One region of the Allobosea sp. 124 genome, then DNA from elsewhere that is predicted to be linked to it. Evidence: predicted binding sites of a transcription regulator. Region 1 holds the regulator's gene; each other region holds the start of a gene.

The links. Region 1 encodes LexA, which represses DNA repair genes until DNA is damaged. Its sites were predicted from a motif close to TGTTCNNNNTGTGTTCNG; they were not measured.
Region 2: the regulator LexA is predicted to act here: its motif matches at 3,718-3,735, upstream of C8D03_RS10440 (LexA family protein).
Region 3: the regulator LexA is predicted to act here: its motif matches at 2,166-2,183, upstream of C8D03_RS10685 (helicase-related protein).

Annotation. Positions count from the first base shown of each region.
Region 1 is NZ_PZZM01000001.1:4,941,203-4,946,882, forward strand. Features, by position in the region: gene trpD (anthranilate phosphoribosyltransferase) at 1-808, shown strand, start outside; gene trpC (indole-3-glycerol phosphate synthase TrpC) at 816-1,628, shown strand; gene moaC (cyclic pyranopterin monophosphate synthase MoaC) at 1,625-2,122, shown strand; gene C8D03_RS23385 (molybdopterin molybdotransferase MoeA) at 2,122-3,333, shown strand; gene lexA (transcriptional repressor LexA) at 3,439-4,164, shown strand; gene C8D03_RS23395 (ComEC/Rec2 family competence protein) at 4,158-5,516, opposite strand.
Region 2 is NZ_PZZM01000001.1:2,219,041-2,224,720, reverse strand. Features, by position in the region: gene C8D03_RS26100 (hypothetical protein) at 1-856, shown strand, start outside; gene C8D03_RS10455 (hypothetical protein) at 1,534-1,818, shown strand; gene C8D03_RS10450 (hypothetical protein) at 1,892-2,086, opposite strand; gene C8D03_RS26430 (hypothetical protein) at 2,105-2,278, opposite strand; gene C8D03_RS10445 (hypothetical protein) at 2,868-3,371, shown strand; gene C8D03_RS10440 (LexA family protein) at 3,755-4,177, shown strand; gene C8D03_RS10435 (Y-family DNA polymerase) at 4,174-5,454, shown strand; gene C8D03_RS10430 (hypothetical protein) at 5,454-5,680, shown strand, end outside.
Region 3 is NZ_PZZM01000001.1:2,270,347-2,276,026, forward strand. Features, by position in the region: gene C8D03_RS10685 (helicase-related protein) at 1-2,069, opposite strand, end outside; gene C8D03_RS10690 (alpha/beta fold hydrolase) at 2,413-3,300, opposite strand; gene C8D03_RS10695 (MerR family transcriptional regulator) at 3,447-3,893, opposite strand; gene C8D03_RS10700 (cupin domain-containing protein) at 4,035-4,586, opposite strand; gene aptA (omega-aminotransferase AptA) at 4,722-5,680, shown strand, end outside.

The DNA.
Region 1 (5,680 bases):
GGTGAAGGCGCCGGTCGACGCCATCGACATCGTCGGCACCGGCGGCGATTCGTCGGGCTCCTACAATGTCTCGACATTGGCCTCGATCATCACCGCTGCCTGCGGCGTGCCCGTCGCCAAGCATGGCAACCGTGCCGCCTCGTCCAAGACCGGCACGGCGGATGTTCTGATGGCGCTCGGGGTCAAGGTCGGGCTCGATCCGGCGGCGACCGAACGCTGCCTTGCGGAAGCGGGCCTCTGCTTCATGTTCGCGCCGACGCACCATGCCTCGATGCGCCATGTCGCGCCGGTGCGCGTCGAACTCGGCACCCGCACGATCTTCAATCTGCTGGGCCCGCTCTCCAACCCCGCCGGGGTGAAGAAGCAGCTTATCGGCGCCTTCTCGGAGACCTGGCTAGAGCCGATGGTGCGCGTGCTGGCGACGCTGGGCTCGACCCGAATCTGGGCCGCGCATGGCTCCGACGGCCTAGACGAGATCACCACCACCGGGCCAAGCCGCATCGTCTCGCTCGACAACGGCAAGGTCGAGAGCTTCACGATCAGCCCCGACGATGTCGGGCTTCCCCGCGCAAAGCCCGAGGATCTGCGCGGCGGCGAACCGGCGCAGAACGCGGCGGCGCTGCGCGCCGTGCTCGATGGCGAGAAGACCGCCTTCCGCGACATCGCCGCCTTCAATGCGGCGGCAGCGCTGCTTGTCGCGGGCAAGGCGGGCGATCTGCGCGACGGACTGGCACAGGCCACCGCCGCGCTCGATTCCGGCAAGGCGAAGGCGACGCTGGCTGCGCTCGTCGCCAGCTCCAACGCGTGAGGCGGCGATGACCGACATCCTCGCGAAGATCGAAGCCTACAAGCGCAGGGAGATCGCCGCCGCGAAGGAGGCCGTGCCACCGGCCGAGATCGAGCGGCGCGCACGGGCGGCGGACCCGGTCCGCGGTTTCGCCGCCGCCATCGCGGCGAAGCATGCCCAGGGCAAGCCGGCGCTGATCGCCGAGATCAAGAAGGCCAGCCCGTCCAAGGGCCTGATCCGCGCCGATTTCGACCCGCCGGCGCTGGCGCGCGCCTATGCGCAGGGCGGCGCCGCCTGCCTCTCGGTCCTGACCGACGCGCCCTCCTTCCAGGGCAAGCCCGAATTCCTGACGCAGGCGCGCGAGGCCTCCGGCCTGCCGGCGCTGCGCAAGGATTTCCTTTACGAGCCCTATCAGGTCCATGAGGCGCGTGCCTGGGGCGCCGACTGCATCCTGATCATCATGGCCGGCGTCGACGACGCCACGGCCGGCAGCCTCAACGCGACGGCGCGCGAACTCGGCATGGACGTCCTCGTCGAAGTCCACAACGAGGCCGAGCTCGAGCGCGGGCTCTCGCTCGGAAGCCGCCTGCTCGGTATCAACAACCGCGACCTGCGCAGCTTCCATGTCGATCTCGCCGTGACCGAGCGCCTCGCGCCGCGCATCCCCTCCGACCGGATCATCGTCGGCGAGAGCGGCATCTTCAGCCATGCCGAGACGCTCCGGCTGAAACGCTGCGGCGTCGAGACCTTCCTCGTCGGCGAGAGCCTGATGCGGCAAGCCGATGTGGCGCAGGCGACGCGCGATCTGCTCGAAGGCCCGGGCCGCGAGGTCGCCGCGTGAGCCGGCTCAGCCATCTCGACGCCCGCGGCCAGGCCCATATGGTCGATGTCGGGGACAAGGCCGAGACGTCGCGCATGGCCATCGCCGAGGGCTGCGTCGTGATGCAGCCGCAGACGCTGGCGATCGTGCGCGACGGCGACGCCAAGAAGGGCGACGTGCTCGGCACCGCACGGCTCGCCGGCATCATGGCCGCCAAGCGGACGCATGAGCTGATCCCGCTGTGCCACCCGCTGCTGATCAGCAAGGTTGCCGTCGATCTCGTCCTGGACGAGGCCCTGCCCGGCGTGCGCGTCCGCGCCGAGGTCAAGATGAAGGGCCAGACCGGCGTCGAGATGGAGGCCCTGACCGCGGTCAGCGTCGCCTGCCTGACGGTCTACGACATGGTCAAGGCGGCCGACCGCGCCATGCGGATCGAAGGTATCCGGCTCGTCCACAAATCGGGCGGCAAGTCCGGCAGCTTCGACGCCGGCGATTCTGCGGCGGAGACGGCCTGATGGCGCTGACCCCGGTCCCCGTCGCGCTCAGGGCCCTGCTCGACAGCGTTCCGGCGGCGACGCCGGCCGAGACCCTGCCGCTGGCGCAATGCGCCTGGCGCGTGCTGGCGGGCGATATCGCGGCGCTGCGCACGCAGCCCCCCTTCGCCAATTCCGCGATGGACGGCTATGCGGCGCGGGCCGACGATCTCTTGCCCGGACGCGACCTGCGCGTGACCGGCGAATCCGCCGCGGGACGCTCCTTCGCCGGTTCGCTCGCACCGGGCGAGGCCGTGCGCATCTTCACCGGCGCACCGATCCCCGACGGCGCCGACACCATCCTGATCCAGGAGAATGCCGACGGGGTCGGCTCCGCCACGATCCGCGTGCGCGAGGGGGCCCCCAGAGGCAAGTTCATCCGCGCGGCCGGGCTCGACTTCGGCACGGGCGATGTGCTGCTGCAGGCCGGCCGCAAGCTCGACAGCGCCGCACTCGGCCTTGCCGCCGCGGCGGGCCATCCGACGCTTTCGGTGCGCCGCAAGCCGCTTGTCGCGATCCTCGCCACCGGCGACGAACTCGTTTCGCCGGGCGATCCGGTCGGGCCCGACCAGATCGTCGCCTCGAACAGCTTCTCGCTCGCCGCGCTGGTCGAGCAGGCAGGTGCGACGGCGCTCGATCTCGGCATCGCGCGCGACAACCATCCCGACCTCGCCGCGCGGATCGAGCAAGCCCGGGCCGCCGGCGCGGATGTGCTGATCACGCTCGGCGGTGCGTCGGTCGGCGCGCATGATCTGGTGCAGGAGGCGCTGACGCGAGCCGGCATGGCGCTCGGTTTCTGGAAGATCGCGATGCGCCCGGGCAAGCCGATGATGACCGGCCGGCTCGGCCGCATGGTCGCGGTAGGGCTGCCGGGCAACCCGGTCTCGTCGATCGTCTGCGGCCATCTCTTCGTCGTGCCGCTGATCGAGGCGCTGCTCGGCATGCCGGCGCCCGAGCGAGACCGCAGCGAGCCCGGCATCCTCGGGCGCGACATGCCGGCCAATGACGAACGCGAGGATTATCTGCGCTCCGACCTTGCCTTGACCGAAGCTGGCTGGCAGGCGACGCCGTTCGAGCGGCAGGATTCCTCCATGCTCGGCCTGCTGTCACGCGCACAGGCGCTGGCGATCCGCCCCGCCTTCGCGGCGCCCGCCAGGACAGGCGATCCCTGCCGCATCATCAGGCTGCGCTGACGCAAGGCGAGGCGCGCTTGCGGAACACAACGCGAACGGGTATGGTGTTCGTGATTTGTTTCGAATCTGCGCCCACTTACATCTATCATCGCGCCGGCGGGGACCATGCTGACACGCAAACAGTTCGAACTGCTTCGCTTCATCCAGGAACGCCTGCGCGAAAGCGGCGTCCCCCCTTCCTTCGACGAGATGAAGGATGCGCTCGACCTGCGCTCCAAATCCGGCATCCATCGCCTGATCATGGCGCTGGAGGAGCGCGGCTTCATCCGCCGGCTGCCGAACCGGGCGCGCGCGCTCGAGATCATCAAGCTGCCCGAGGGCGTCGGTGCCGGCGGCCAGCCGACCGCGCGGGGCCGTTTCAGCCCGTCGATCGTCCAGGGCGGTCTCGGTAAGGACAGCGGGCTCGGCAAGGTCAGGCCGGTCGAGACGGCCTCCGACGACATCCGCACGACCATCGCGATTCCGGTGATGGGCCGCATCGCGGCCGGCACGCCGATCTCGGCGATCCAGAGCCGCAGCCACAGCGTCGCGCTGCCGGCCGACATGCTGGGCGCGGGCGAGCATTTCGCGCTCGAAGTCCGCGGCGACTCGATGGTCGACGCCGGCATCCTCGACGGCGACACGGTGGTGATCCGCAAGCAGGACAGCGCCAATACCGGCGACATCATCGTCGCCCTGATCGACGACGAGGAGGCGACGCTGAAGCGGCTGCGCAAGCGTGGCTCCTCGATCGCGCTGGAGGCGGCGAACCCGGCCTATGAGACGCGCGTGCTCGGCCCGGACCGGGTCAAGATCCAGGGCCGGCTCGTCAACCTGATGCGGCGCTACTGAAGCCGTTCCGGATTGGCCGGATCGTCCACCGGCTGGGCGGCGGCCGGCCTGGCCGGCGCTGATGCTGGAGCCTCGACCCGGCGGCTCCAGGGCCGCTCGCCGGAGCCCTGTTCCGACGTGTGGCTGCGCCATGCCCCTCCCCGGCGGATGAGCGCTGTCGCGCCATCGCGGGCCAGCGCCGTGCGGTCGACGAGTTTCGTGGCGCAAGGCGCGGTCCAGGGGATCGGCGTGACGACGAGATCGGCGCGGCGACAGTCCTCGATGATGGCGAGCCGGTCGCGCGCATAAGCGATGCTGCGGCCGTCCCTGGTCGCGATGACGCAGCCGGCATCATCGCAGGCAGCCGCCTGTCGCAAGCTGGCGTCGTCGGGGTTGCGGCCATCGCCGTCGGCGGTGAGCCATTGCTGCAGGACGAAGCGGCTGGGCTTGCCGGCGACGACCAGCAGGCCGTCCTTGCCGCGCACGGCAATGCCCGAGCCGTCACGCTCGATCAGGACGTCGGGTCGCTCGGGCTTGGCCGCGACCGCGACGCCGACGACGAGCGGCAGGAGCGCGAGCAGGCGCAGTCTGGTGGTCCAGAGGGTGAGCCAGAGCAGCGTCGCGGCGAAGCAGGCGAGCGCGGCCGGGCCGAAGGCCGCGATGACGAGCGTCGAATGGTCGATGGTCGCGACCCAGTGCGCCAGCTTCAGGACCACGTCCGAAGCGAACCCCATCAGCCACCAGGCCGGAGCATCGAGCCCGAACGGATAGGCGAGCACGCCAAAGACCGCCGCCGGCATCACGCAAAGCGACACGAAGGGCAGTGCCAGCGCGTTGCCGAGCAGACCGAATGGATTGAAGGTCTGGAAGTGATAGGCGCCGAAGGGCGCTGTCGCGGCGGTCGCCAGCAGGGTCGTGACGATGACGCCGACCGAGGCGATCCAGAGTGGGCCCAGCGGCCAGGGCAGCAATGATGGCGGGTGCGGACGGGTGCGGTTCTCCCAACGCTCAGCGAAGGCGATCAGGGCCGCCACCGCGCCGAAGGACATCTGGAAGCTCGGCCCGAGCAGCGCGTCGGGCTCGCGCAGCAGCACGATCATCGCCGCCAGCGCCAGATTACGCATGCTCAGAGCCGGCCGGTCGACCAGGATCGCCCCGAGTATGACCAGCGTCATGATCAGCGAGCGCACGGTCGCGACCTCGGCGCCGGAGAAGACGCAATAGCCGATGGCGCCGACCATGGCGGCGACGGCGGCGATCTTCTTGACCTGCCAGTGCAGGGCGAGCGTCTGCGAGAGGGCGAGCAGCGCCCGCACCAGCCAGAAGATCGTGCCGGCGGCGAGCACCATGTGCAGGCCCGAGATCGAGACGATGTGGTAGGCGGTTAATCCGGCTTCAGGATACCGTCAGCACGTATGCGATCGCGCTAGATGCGGTCTGAGGCTGGCGAAAGTCTCCGCCATCAGCGTGGACAGCCGCTGCGCGGAGTACTGATCGCGCCTTCTCGATGTCGCTGGCGTCCGTAAGGGCTATCCAC
Region 2 (5,680 bases), 2.7 Mb from region 1:
TGGTCGGTTAGAGACCGCGATCGACGGCGAGTTCAATGACATCTTTTCCCGCATGTGGCGATCGCGGAAGCCTGCCGATGAGGAAATCTCTTCCCGCCGTTCATCACAGGCAGCGCAGCGCCGTGAGGCGCAGGCAATGCGCCGAGAGGAGGCACGCGTGCGCCAACTCAGGATCAACCGCGCATTCAAGGCAGCCCGCTTGCTGCAGTCGCGCCCTGCGCGCCGGGTCGCATTCGCAATGGCGGCAACGGGTGTTCTTCTGACGGGCGCGGGCCTGACTGTCGCGCTCGGGGCAGGTATCGTAGCGATAGGTGCGCTGCGCGGGTACGGTCAAGCTCGCCGTGCCGAAGCCCAGGCACTGGTCGCCCAACGTCACCGTCCCGCTGATCTGTCTCGAGGAAGGGACCGACTGGTAGGCATGCATGCAAATGCTCGGCATCGACCTCAATATTCCCAACCGGCCGAGGGTGGGGCGGCGGAGCCCCCTCCGGCTGCGTCCTCACAGCGTGAGGAGCGCCAGACTGCCTTCGATTTCGCCGTAGTCCCGAAGACCCACCGCGCACTCGCCGCGATGGCGCTGGATGTTCTTGCGGGGCGTCCGACCCCGATTGGTCAAGATGTCCTGCAGCGCGTGCTGGGCGGCGAGGTGTACGCCGGCCTGGCGTCTCTTGCTCAGACAGGCAGTGTCAGACAACGTCGCCATATCCAATCTTGGAACGGAGGCCGATCGTCGGATGCTTTCGCTGCTGAGGGCACACTGCGACGTGCAAATGAAGTCGAAGCAGCAAAGGTGATGGCCCGAATTGGCCGTCAGCTCGTCACTGCTCAGCGCAATCGAGTGAAGGGTCGGGAGTGATTTTGGAGGCAGACCGCTGGGCATTTCGCTGCTCTTGTGCCAGCAGCCACGCGAGCACCTCGTCACGGGAATAGTAAGGGTGACACCCCTCGCGCAGCACTACAGGGGGGCCCGTCCGGCGCCGGCGCTGTGAGCTCAGCGCTGCCAGCGAGATGCAGAGAAGGTCGGCTAGTTCCTGCGATCGGATTGCCTTGCGGGGAAACTCTTTGACGGATTTGGTCTGTTCGGTAAGGGACGACATGACGCGACGATCGCTCCGATGCGGGGGCGCTTCATCGCTTCGTGAAGCACTCGGAGCCCTCAAACGCAGGCGTGGCTATATGCCCTGCGAGTCGCCGGTACGCATGCGCTAGACTCCTGGCGCTTCTACGTCCGAGCCGCCCCGCCGCGATCTTCCTCAACAAGCGACATCGCTCATCGAGCAGCTCGGAATGCAGATTGTCAGCCCGCTAATCCTCGCCAACCGGACGGTTCCGTAGGCAAATAATATGATCAAAAACCTAGCTGTCAATTCCCTTGATGCGACGATGCCCTTCTGGGCCTACAAGAGGTAGGTACGCAGAGCACCTCTTGTCTCCCAAAATGTGAAAATACGCGACACGATGCCTTCGGGGGATTGCGCTTCTGGAGAGCCGCATTACCGTCTTGGCGTGTCAATTTTAGTCGGAGAGGGAACAATGCTGGTCCGATTGGATGAGAATTCGCTGTATGAGATGAAGTGGCACGCTCGGGAGGTTTTCGCCCCTGCAGGCCACGGGCACACGCTCGAGGCGCTGGCTCGTGGATTAGGTGTAAATACCTATAACGGATTGTTAGCCTACGCCCAGAATTACGGTGGAATCCTGTGGGACGGCGATGACGCGAGAGCGGTGGCTTATCTCGCCGAGCGGGAGATCACGGTTCGCCGTGGCGCACTTTCGGACGTAGTCGCGGAGCATGTGGTTGAGCACGAGCATTTCTGATAGCTGGTCAGCGCGGAAAACTGGCTCCACTGTTCGAGTTTGATGGCTTCTCCTAGCCGGCCAGTTCCGGAATTCAGACAAGTCTCGCCCTGAAATGCTCGCGAAAGGCTTGGGCGTCGGCGGTCTGTAGGAAGCTGACGCGAATAAGTTCGTGCACCGGCTCCATCAGGACCCAGACTTGATGCGGAATCTCGCGCTTGGCCAAGCCGTGGTGACGGAGCTTCTCGCCTAGCCGCGTAGAATGCGCGGCGATAGCCTTCAGCATCATGTGGAGATCGTCCACGCGCTAGGCAAAGGCGCGCGTCACCGCACAACCCTTCCGGGTCGGCGCCACGGTCTCTAGGTCGTTGCAGGGCGTGCCGCGAAGCTCGTGGATGATCCGCTCGCCCACGACGGTCAACGTTTTCCTGGCGAGCTTGAGATCGAGGGCGGCGAAGTCCGCGACCGTCCGGCAGCCCATCCCGCCTAGCTTGGCTTGCGACGCGCCGCCGATGCCCCATACGTCGGCGATCTCGACGAGCGGGACCCAATCCGGCGGGCCTCGTTGCTGCAGGTTGCAGACGCCCCGCTGTTGCGGCGTCGTCTTCGCGATGTTGTTGGCCAGCGTCTTAGTCGGCCAGATACCGATGCAGGTGGGAACGCGCGTCTACGTAGACACGATCTCGCGCAGTTCGCGCGAGCCGGTGGGTCTTGGCGAGCGCGGTTGGCGTGACATGGCGATCGATGCAGGGTCGACAACATGGCGTGGCGGTTGCAGCCCAGCCGCGACTTGCCTTGTTCTGCTGCTCGCTCACCGTAATGGCGACAAGCGAAAATCGGGCGCCGATGGGCGGAAGCACTGCCGACCGTGCGTCGCCGCGTCGGAAGTCATCTCTCCGATGGAGGCGACCTTCTCGTCAGGCCGAAAATCAGGGAACAAAAAAGGAACTTGCTGCCCAAAACCGATTTCACCATCCTTGAAGGCGAACCTGATTCGGACCGGCCGCCCTGTGGCTCGCCTTCCTGGATCTTATCGTGGTTACCAACAAAGTCTGGTTTGGAGTAGCGTTATGTCGGATTCGAAGGAAGTTTTGCGCTTCTGGATGGCGTGGACTGAAAGAGCTGAGGAGCGAGATGTCTATTTGGAAGGAACGAGCGACGCGTATAACAAATGCGTGAAGCTGATCGACGAACTGGCGGCCTTCCACCAGGGGGAGCGTTTCAGTCACGGCTACAAAATCCTTTCCGAAGACGATGTTCAGCGGAGCCTGAGAGAGCTTTCGAAGGAAGACTTCTACTTCGAAGACGCTGATGTTTTCATCGAGGGGATGGAGGCTTACATCGAGGAGATCTATACGCAGCGGAGGGACGAACTTGAGTACGATCTCAAGGGTCTCGACGAAGACCTTGATGAACTCAAGCAGACGGCGAAGGAAACACGGGCGAGGATCGACTCCGCCGAGGAAGAGGTCGCAGAGAAGAGGGGTGAGCTTACCCTGTTGGATGACAGGCTCGAGGTCTTGCGGCGGCAGGCGATTGAGGCCGAGCTTCGCCGACGGGGACTACTGGCGTAGCCTCCACCTATCGGCCTGCTACATCCAGCTGTTAGAACAGTAAGGCGTCCGAGCAGTGGGCCCCTTACGTCGTTTCTGACGCTCGCCGTCCCTATCGCTCCGCTGTAAGCCGACGGCCTAAACGGCCGGACCTCGGCCGGAGATATCACAGAGAAAGGCTGTCCCGATTTCAATAGAGAGGGACGCCCCCATGAATCTATCGAAGCTTTCCCGGCTGCCGGGCTGCTCCCACAATCTCAAACGCCTGCGCGATCTGCGCAGCTGTTCTCAACACCGCTTGCGGCTCGGCACGTCCCTGTGGCCCCTGTGGCGAAATCCCCACATTGACTCCGAACGGCTATGCTGATGTTCCTATTATGTTCTCGTCATAGGAACTCATGCCAATGCACATGTCGCCCGCCGTCCTCGGTCCGCCTATCTTCCTGCCTGTCTACCTGAAGGCGGTACGGGCGGGCTTCCCGAGCCCCGCGGACGACTACCTGGACCAGCCTATCGACCTGTCGCGGGCGCTCATCCAGAACGCCCCGGCTACGTTCATCATGACGGTGGCCGGCGATAGCGCCATGGACGTCGGAATCTTTGACGGCAGCCTGATCACTGTCGATCGCAGCCTTGCTCCCAAGGACGGTGACGCCGTCGTTGTAGACGTCAACGGCGAGCGCAGCATCAAGATCTTCAGAATTACGGGCGGTCGATCGAGTCTCGCCTTCGGCAATCGGCACTACCCCGACTACAACCCTGGGCCGGACGCCGAAATCGACATCTTTGGCGTCGTGACTAACTCCGTGCGGCGCTTCCGCCGGTGACCCGGTCGTTCGCCCTGATCGACGGGAACAGCTTCTACTGCTCCTGCGAGCGGGTCTTCGATCCGAAGCTGCGCCGGCGTCCAGTGATCGTGCTCTCGAACAACGACGGCTGCGCGGTCGCGCGCACGGCCGAGGCTAAGGCGCTCGGGATCAAGATGGGCGCGCCGATGTTCACGATCCGCGACCTCTGCGGGCGTGAGGGGGTGGTCGTGTTCTCGTCGAACTACACCCTCTACGGCGACATGAGCCGCCGGATGAACACGGTCTATGAGCGGTTCGCGTCCGACATCGAGGTCTACTCGATCGACGAGAGCTTCCTCGACATGACCCCGGTGGCGCCTGGTCAGCGCGAGGAGATGGGGCGGGACCTGCGCTCGACGGTGTCGACCTGGACGGGCGTCCCGACCTGCGTCGGTATCGGCCCGACCAAGACCCTAGCCAAGCTCGCCAACAGGATCGCCAAGAGTACCCCGCAGTTGCGCGGCGTCTGCGACCTGACCAGCGATGAGGCCCGGCTGGAATGGCTGCGTCTGGTCGATCTGGATGACGTCTGGGGCATCGGCCGCGCGACCCAGGCCAAGCTTGCCGCCTTCGGGTGTCGAACCGCTGCCGACGTTGCCGCGCTCGACCCCAAGCTCGCCCGGAAGAGCCTGACGGTCGTCGGCGAGCGCATTATCCATGAGCTTCAAGGAACCCCCTGCATCGATCTGGAGACGATCGCGCCGACCCGGAAGGGATGCGCCGTCACCCGCAGCTTCGCCGGCCGCGTCGAGAGCCTGGACATGATGCAGGAGGCCATCGCCGCCCATGCGACCAGGCTTGGCGAGAAACTGCGTCACCACGGTCTGGCGACGGATCACGTCACGGTGTTTTTCCACACGTCGCCGCACGATCGCGGGCCCTCGCGCTCCGTCTCGACGACCGTCGATTTCCCCGAGGCGAGCAACGACACTCTCGTTCTCGTCCGCGCGGCCAAGTGGGGCGCCCGGCGAATCTGGAAGTCCGGCTACCGATACGCCAAGGCTGGTCTGATGACGGTCGACCTCGTGCCGCTGGAGGCCTCGCAGCGGGCGCTGATCGGCGCTCTCGATCGGGAGAGGTCTGGTCGGCTGATGGAGGCCCTGGACGCCTGCAACCGGAAGCTAGGACGTGGCGTTGTCTTTCCCGCAGCGGCAGGCATCGCTCGCCAGAAGAAGGCCTGGGTCACGAGATTCGATATGCGGTCGCCGCGGTACACGACGCGGCTGGAGGAAGTGCCGGTGGTCGGGAGAGCGTGATGGGGTACGATCATCAGGTCGAGATGAAGCTTGCGGCGAGGGACGCCGCCGGGCGGCTCCGGCGGATCGAAAGCTGGTGCGCAGAATGGGAGATTAGCTTTCGGGTTCTAGACCGCTTCCCAGGGTCGGAGACAATCCGCATCGCGTTCGAGGACCCGCGTCTGGCGCGTGCCTTCATCGGCCATTTCGGCGGCGTGCTTGTCGATGATCGCGAGATTGAGCAGGC
Region 3 (5,680 bases), 2.7 Mb from region 1:
GCGGGCTTGAGCAGCGCCGGCACATAGAGATGGAACGCTCCGAAGCGGATGCCGAGCTGGCGCAAAGCGGCGCGGCCTTCCTGATCGAGCGCCTTCATCTCCTCGCCGACCTTGGCACGCTCCAGCACGCCGAGCGATTCGGCGGCCTGATAGGCGATGCCGCGCGCGATGCCGGTGAGGGTGGTCGCGTCCTCCAGCAATTGCAGCGCGCCGAGCAGGCGGGTGACGTGATTCTTCAGCCAGAGCTGGAGCCGTGCCTCGACCTGCTCGCGCGCATGGCCGGCCAGATGCTCCTCGACCAGCAGGCGCAGGCGCGGCTCGATTACCTTCTCGCCGGCGACGATGCGGGCGACCGGCTCGCCGATCCAGCGCAGCAGGCCGTCATGCGACAGCACGAAGGCATCGTCGCCGGCGAGAACGACACGCGCGGCGCGCGCCTCGATCTCGGCGCCGAGCGCCTTCATCGCAGCCATATTCAAGGCTTTCGCCTCCGGCCCGCCGGCTTTCGGGTCCGCCGTGAAGCGGAATCCCTGCAGCATCCCGACGTGCTGGCCCTCGACGAGCACGTCGCCCGTCGTGGTGACCTCAGCCTCCAACATCGCATTCTCCCGCAAACGGCGCAGCAGTACACTGGTGCGCCGGTCGACAAATCGGCTGGCAAGACGCTCGTGCAGAGCGTCGGAGAGCTTGTCCTCTACAAGACGCGCAACCCCCTGCCAATGCTCTGGATCAGGCAACCAGTCCGGGCGGTTCGCCACGAAGGTCCAGGTGCGGACCTGAGCGATGCGCGCGGAGAGGGTATCGATCTCGCCATCGGTGCGATCGAGCGCCGAAAGCTGGGTCCGATACCAGTCGACATCGAGCCTGCCATGGCGCATCAGCCGCAGGTAGAGCGTGGTCGCGAGGTCGGCATGCTGCTGCGGCGCGATCTTGCGATAATCGGGCAGGCCGCAGACCTCCCAGAGCCGCTCCACGGCCGGGCGGCCCTGCGCCAGCGCCTTGACCTCGGGGTCCTTCGCCAGAATCTCCAGCGTGGTCATGTCCTCGGCGATCAGCGCGCGCGTCAGGCCGAGCTCGGTCGGCTGCAGGTTCAGGCTGTCGAGGAGCTGTGCGACCGAGCGGAAATCGAGATCGGTATTGCGCCACTGCAACTGCCTGATCGGCTCGAAACGGTGATTCTCGATTGCCTCGACGAGATCGGCCTCGAAGGGCGGGCAGCGGCCCGACGTACCGAAGGTGCCGTCGCGTAGATGCCGCCCGGCGCGCCCGGCGATCTGGCCGAACTCGGCCGGGTTGAGCTTGCGGAAGTGGTGCCCGTCATACTTCTTGTCGGCGGCGAAGGCGATGTGGTCGACATCGAGGTTGAGCCCCATGCCGATGGCGTCGGTGGCGACGAGATAGTCGACATCGCCGGACTGGTAGAGCTCGACCTGCGCGTTGCGGGTGCGCGGCGAGAGTGCTCCCAGCACCACCGCGGCGCCGCCCTTCTGCCGGCGGATCAGTTCGGCGATGGCGTAGACCTCCTCGACCGAGAAGGCGACGATGGCCGAGCGCGGCGCCAGGCGCGTGATCTTGCGGTCGCCCGAGAACAGCAATTGCGAGAGGCGCGGGCGGCTCACGACGTTGACGCCGGGAATGAGCTGCTCGATGACCGGCTTCATCGTGCCGGCGCCGATCAGCATGGTCTCGGCCCGGCCTCGGCGATTCAGCAGCCTGTCGGTGAAGACATGGCCGCGATCGAGATCGGCGGCGAGCTGGATCTCGTCGATGGCGACGAAGTCGACCGCGAGATCGCGCGGCATCGCCTCGACCGTGCAGACCCAGAAGCGCGGCCGCGCCGGCTTGATCTTTTCCTCGCCGGTGACGAGCGCGACCGCATCGACGCCCGCCTTCTCGACGACGCGGGCATAGACCTCGCGTGCCAGCAGGCGCAGCGGCAGGCCGATCATGCCTGTGGGGTGGGCGACCATCCGCTCGATCGCGAGATGGGTCTTGCCGGTGTTGGTCGGGCCCAGCACCGCGGTGACGCCGTTGGCGCGGACCGAAGGGGGCAAGGAGCGGTGAGGGATCAAAGCGCTGCCGATCGTGACGTGTCGGCCTTCGCCCGGCGGCGACGCCGCGGGGCGTCGCATGACGGCGCGAGGCGCAACGGTGAAACTAGAATGCGGAACGAGTCCCGAACGAAGCAGGCCCGAATCGCTGACTCCGGCGGAATCGGGTTTCGTTCTCACTGGAAGGTCGCGGCATCGCGCCGTTGCGCCACGCCTGCTGGAATCGGAACACCGGCATCGCCCGTCCTTTGGTGCCCAGGGGATCAGCGGCCGTCTGCCGCGCCCTGCGCGAGAGACTATCTAAGTGCTTCCGGCCGGGAAACGAGGGTGCCCGCCTTGCGACTGGCCGGGACCGTTCCGATCAGCCGAAGAACTCGGCGAAAATATCCGCTGCCTCGTCGGGCGCCTCGACATGGACGAAGTGGCCGGCGCTCTCGCAGAAACTGACCTCGGCCTTGTCGAAATGCTCCGGCACGAAGGCCGCCCATTCCGATTTCAGCACCGGGTCGTGGCGGCCCCAATGCACCCGCGTCGGCTGATGGATGCGCACGGACGGCGTCGGATGGCCGTCGATCGCGGCGAGCCGTGCCGCGTTCTGGCTGCGATACCAGTCGAAGCCGCCGCGCAGATTGCCCGGCTTCATGAAATTGTCGATCCAGAGGTCGAGCGCCGGATCGAAGGCCTCCTTGCGATGGCACCAATGCGAGAGGAAATGCGAGAAATACAGCGCGCAGGACTGGCGGCTGAGGCCGATGAGCGATTCGGCCAGGGGCAATTGCTGGAAGGACTGGTACCAGATCTCGTTGACATGGCCCTCATGGACCCAGCGTTCGGCAATGCTCTGGGTCGGGCAGTTGAAGAACAGCAGCCGGTCGACGAGCTGCGGATGGCGGCGCGCCAAGGCCTGGGCGGCATAGGCGCCGACATCGTGGCCGACGACGCCGACCGATTCGAAGCCGAGCGCCGCGATCAGCGAGGCCATGTCGTCGGCATGGCTGTTGGCGCCGACATCGCTGCGCGGCGCAGCCGATTTCGCGCTGTCGCCGAAGCCGCGCAGATCAGGCGCGATCAGGCGGAAATCCGGATGCAGCCGGTTCATCAGCGGCAGCCAGGCCGCCCAGAATTCGGGCCAGCCATGCAAAAGCAGGACCGGCGTCCCGGAACCGACCTCGGCGACATGCAGCGTCGTGTCGCGCACTGCGATCTGGCGATGGCGCAGACCGGGCGGAGTGGCGAAGTCGCTGGACATGGTGGCTCCCGCATCGTTTCGCGGAAGGCTAGCGCCTGCCCGCCCGGTGCCGCAATCGCCACGCGACGCATGAGCGCGATGCAGGCGCGCTTCTCCACAGGCGCTGGCCCGGTCGCAGCCTGTTCAGCCCGCCACCGGGAGTCGCGTCAATGCGCGGCGTGGCTGCACTGGCCATGGTCCGCCAGCGCCTCGATGATGGCGCAGTCGCAGGCCGCGACGCCGCCGGAGCAGGTCGCGGCGATGCGTTCCAGCTCCTTTTCGAGCGAACGCAGCCGGGCGATCTTGTGGCGGACCTCGTCGAGATGGGCGACGGAGATGGCATGGGCCTCGTCGCAGGCCATGGCCGGATTGTCCGAAAGCTTGAGCAGCGTGCGGATCGCGTCGACGGCGAAGCCGAGATCGCGGGCATGCTTGATGAAGGCGAGCCGCTCGACATGGCGCGGGCCATAGCGGCGCTGGTTGCCTTCGGAGCGCTCCGGCTGCGGCAGCAGGCCGACCTGCTCGTAATAGCGAATCGTTTCGACCTTGACGCCGGTGCGCTCGGCGAGTGCGCCGATCGGCATGACATGTTCGATCTTTTGGGTGGATGGCATTGCGTCCGCTCCTGAAGCTCCAGTCGCTACAGCTTTTAGATGGGCTCGGCCGGCCATGTCATCAAGCTGCGGCGGCGCACATCCTTCGAGACGGCTGCCTGCGGCTTTACGGGACGAGGGCCCGCTTTTTCAGCAGGCTTTTCAGAACGAGGGCGGGGTGCAGGCGCTGACGACCTCGCAGGGTTGCGGGCCGACGCAGCGGAAGCGGTGCGGACGGTGGCTCTCGAAATAATAGGCGTCGCCCGGCCCCAGGATCCGACGCTCGTCGTCGACCGTGACCTCGAGCCGGCCGCTGAGCACGATGCCGCCCTCCTCGCCCTCATGGGTCAGGCTGACGCGCCCGGTATCGGTGCCCGGCTCGTAGCATTCCTTCAGGATCTGCAGCGCCCGGCCGAACAGGGTCTCGCCGACCTGGCGATAGGAAATGCCGCCCTTGCCGATCTCGACCAGTTCGTCTGCCCGGTAGAAGGCCTGGCGCGGGCGATCGGGTTCCAGCGCGAAGAACTCGGACAGGCCGATCGGGATGCCGTCGAGGATGCGCTTGAGGGCGCCGACCGACGGATTCACGCCGTTCGACTCGATCAGCGAGACCGTCGAATTGGTCACGCCGGCGCGCTTGGCCAGCGCCCGCTGCGAGAGCCCGTGGCGCGTGCGCAGATAGCGCAGGCGCGCGCCGATATCGGTGCCGCTCATGGCGAGGCGTTCTCCTTGTTCGATATCCGCAACATTGCCCAGTAGCCTCCATATAAAACAAGGCTTTGTGTGTTCATTGAAACAGACTTGTTGGTTTCCGCAAAACGGTGCTCCGTGCTCGCAGAGGAGATCATCATGACCGTCGCCACGCCGCCGAAAGCGCTTCAGAACGCCCGCTCGCTCGAGAGCTACTGGATGCCGTTCACCGCCAACCGGCAGTTCAAGGCGGCGCCGCGCCTGCTCGCCTCGGCGCAGGGCATGCATTACGCCACGGAGGATGGCCGCAAGGTGATCGACGGCACGGCCGGGCTCTGGTGCGTCAATGCCGGGCATGGCCGCCAGCAGATCACGCAGGCGGTCGAGCGCCAGCTCTCGACGCTGGACTATGCGCCGTCCTTCCAGATGGGCCATCCGATCGCTTTCGACTTCGCCGAGCGGCTTGCGGCGATTGCGCCGGGCGAGGGCGACGCCAGGCTCGACCGGATCTTCTTCACCGGCTCGGGCTCGGAATCGGTCGACACGGCGCTCAAGATCGCGGTCGCCTATCAGCGCGCCATCGGGCAGGGCACGCGGACCCGGCTGATCGGCCGCGAGCGCGGTTATCACGGCGTCGGCTTCGGCGGCATCACGGTCGGCGGGCTGGTCAACAACCGCCGTGTCTTCCCGCTGCTGCCGGGCGCCGACCATCTGCGCCATACCCATGACCTCGAACGCAACGCCTACAGCAAGGGCCAGCCCGAGCACGGCGCCGAGCTCGCCGACGATCTCGAGCGGATCGTGGCGCTGCATGGCGCCGAGACCATCGCGGCCGTCATCGTCGAACCGATGGCCGGCTCGACCGGCGTGCTCGTGCCGCCGAAGGGCTATCTCCAGCGCCTGCGCGAGATCGCGACCCGCCACGGCATCCTGCTGATCTTCGACGAGGTGATCACCGGCTTCGGGCGGTTGGGGACGCCGTTCGCGAGCGAATATTTCGGCGTCATGCCGGATCTGATGACGACGGCGAAGGGCATCACCAACGGCGCGATCCCGATGGGCGCCGTCTTCGCCAGCCGCAAGGTGCATGACGGATTGATGGCCGGCCCGGACGCCAC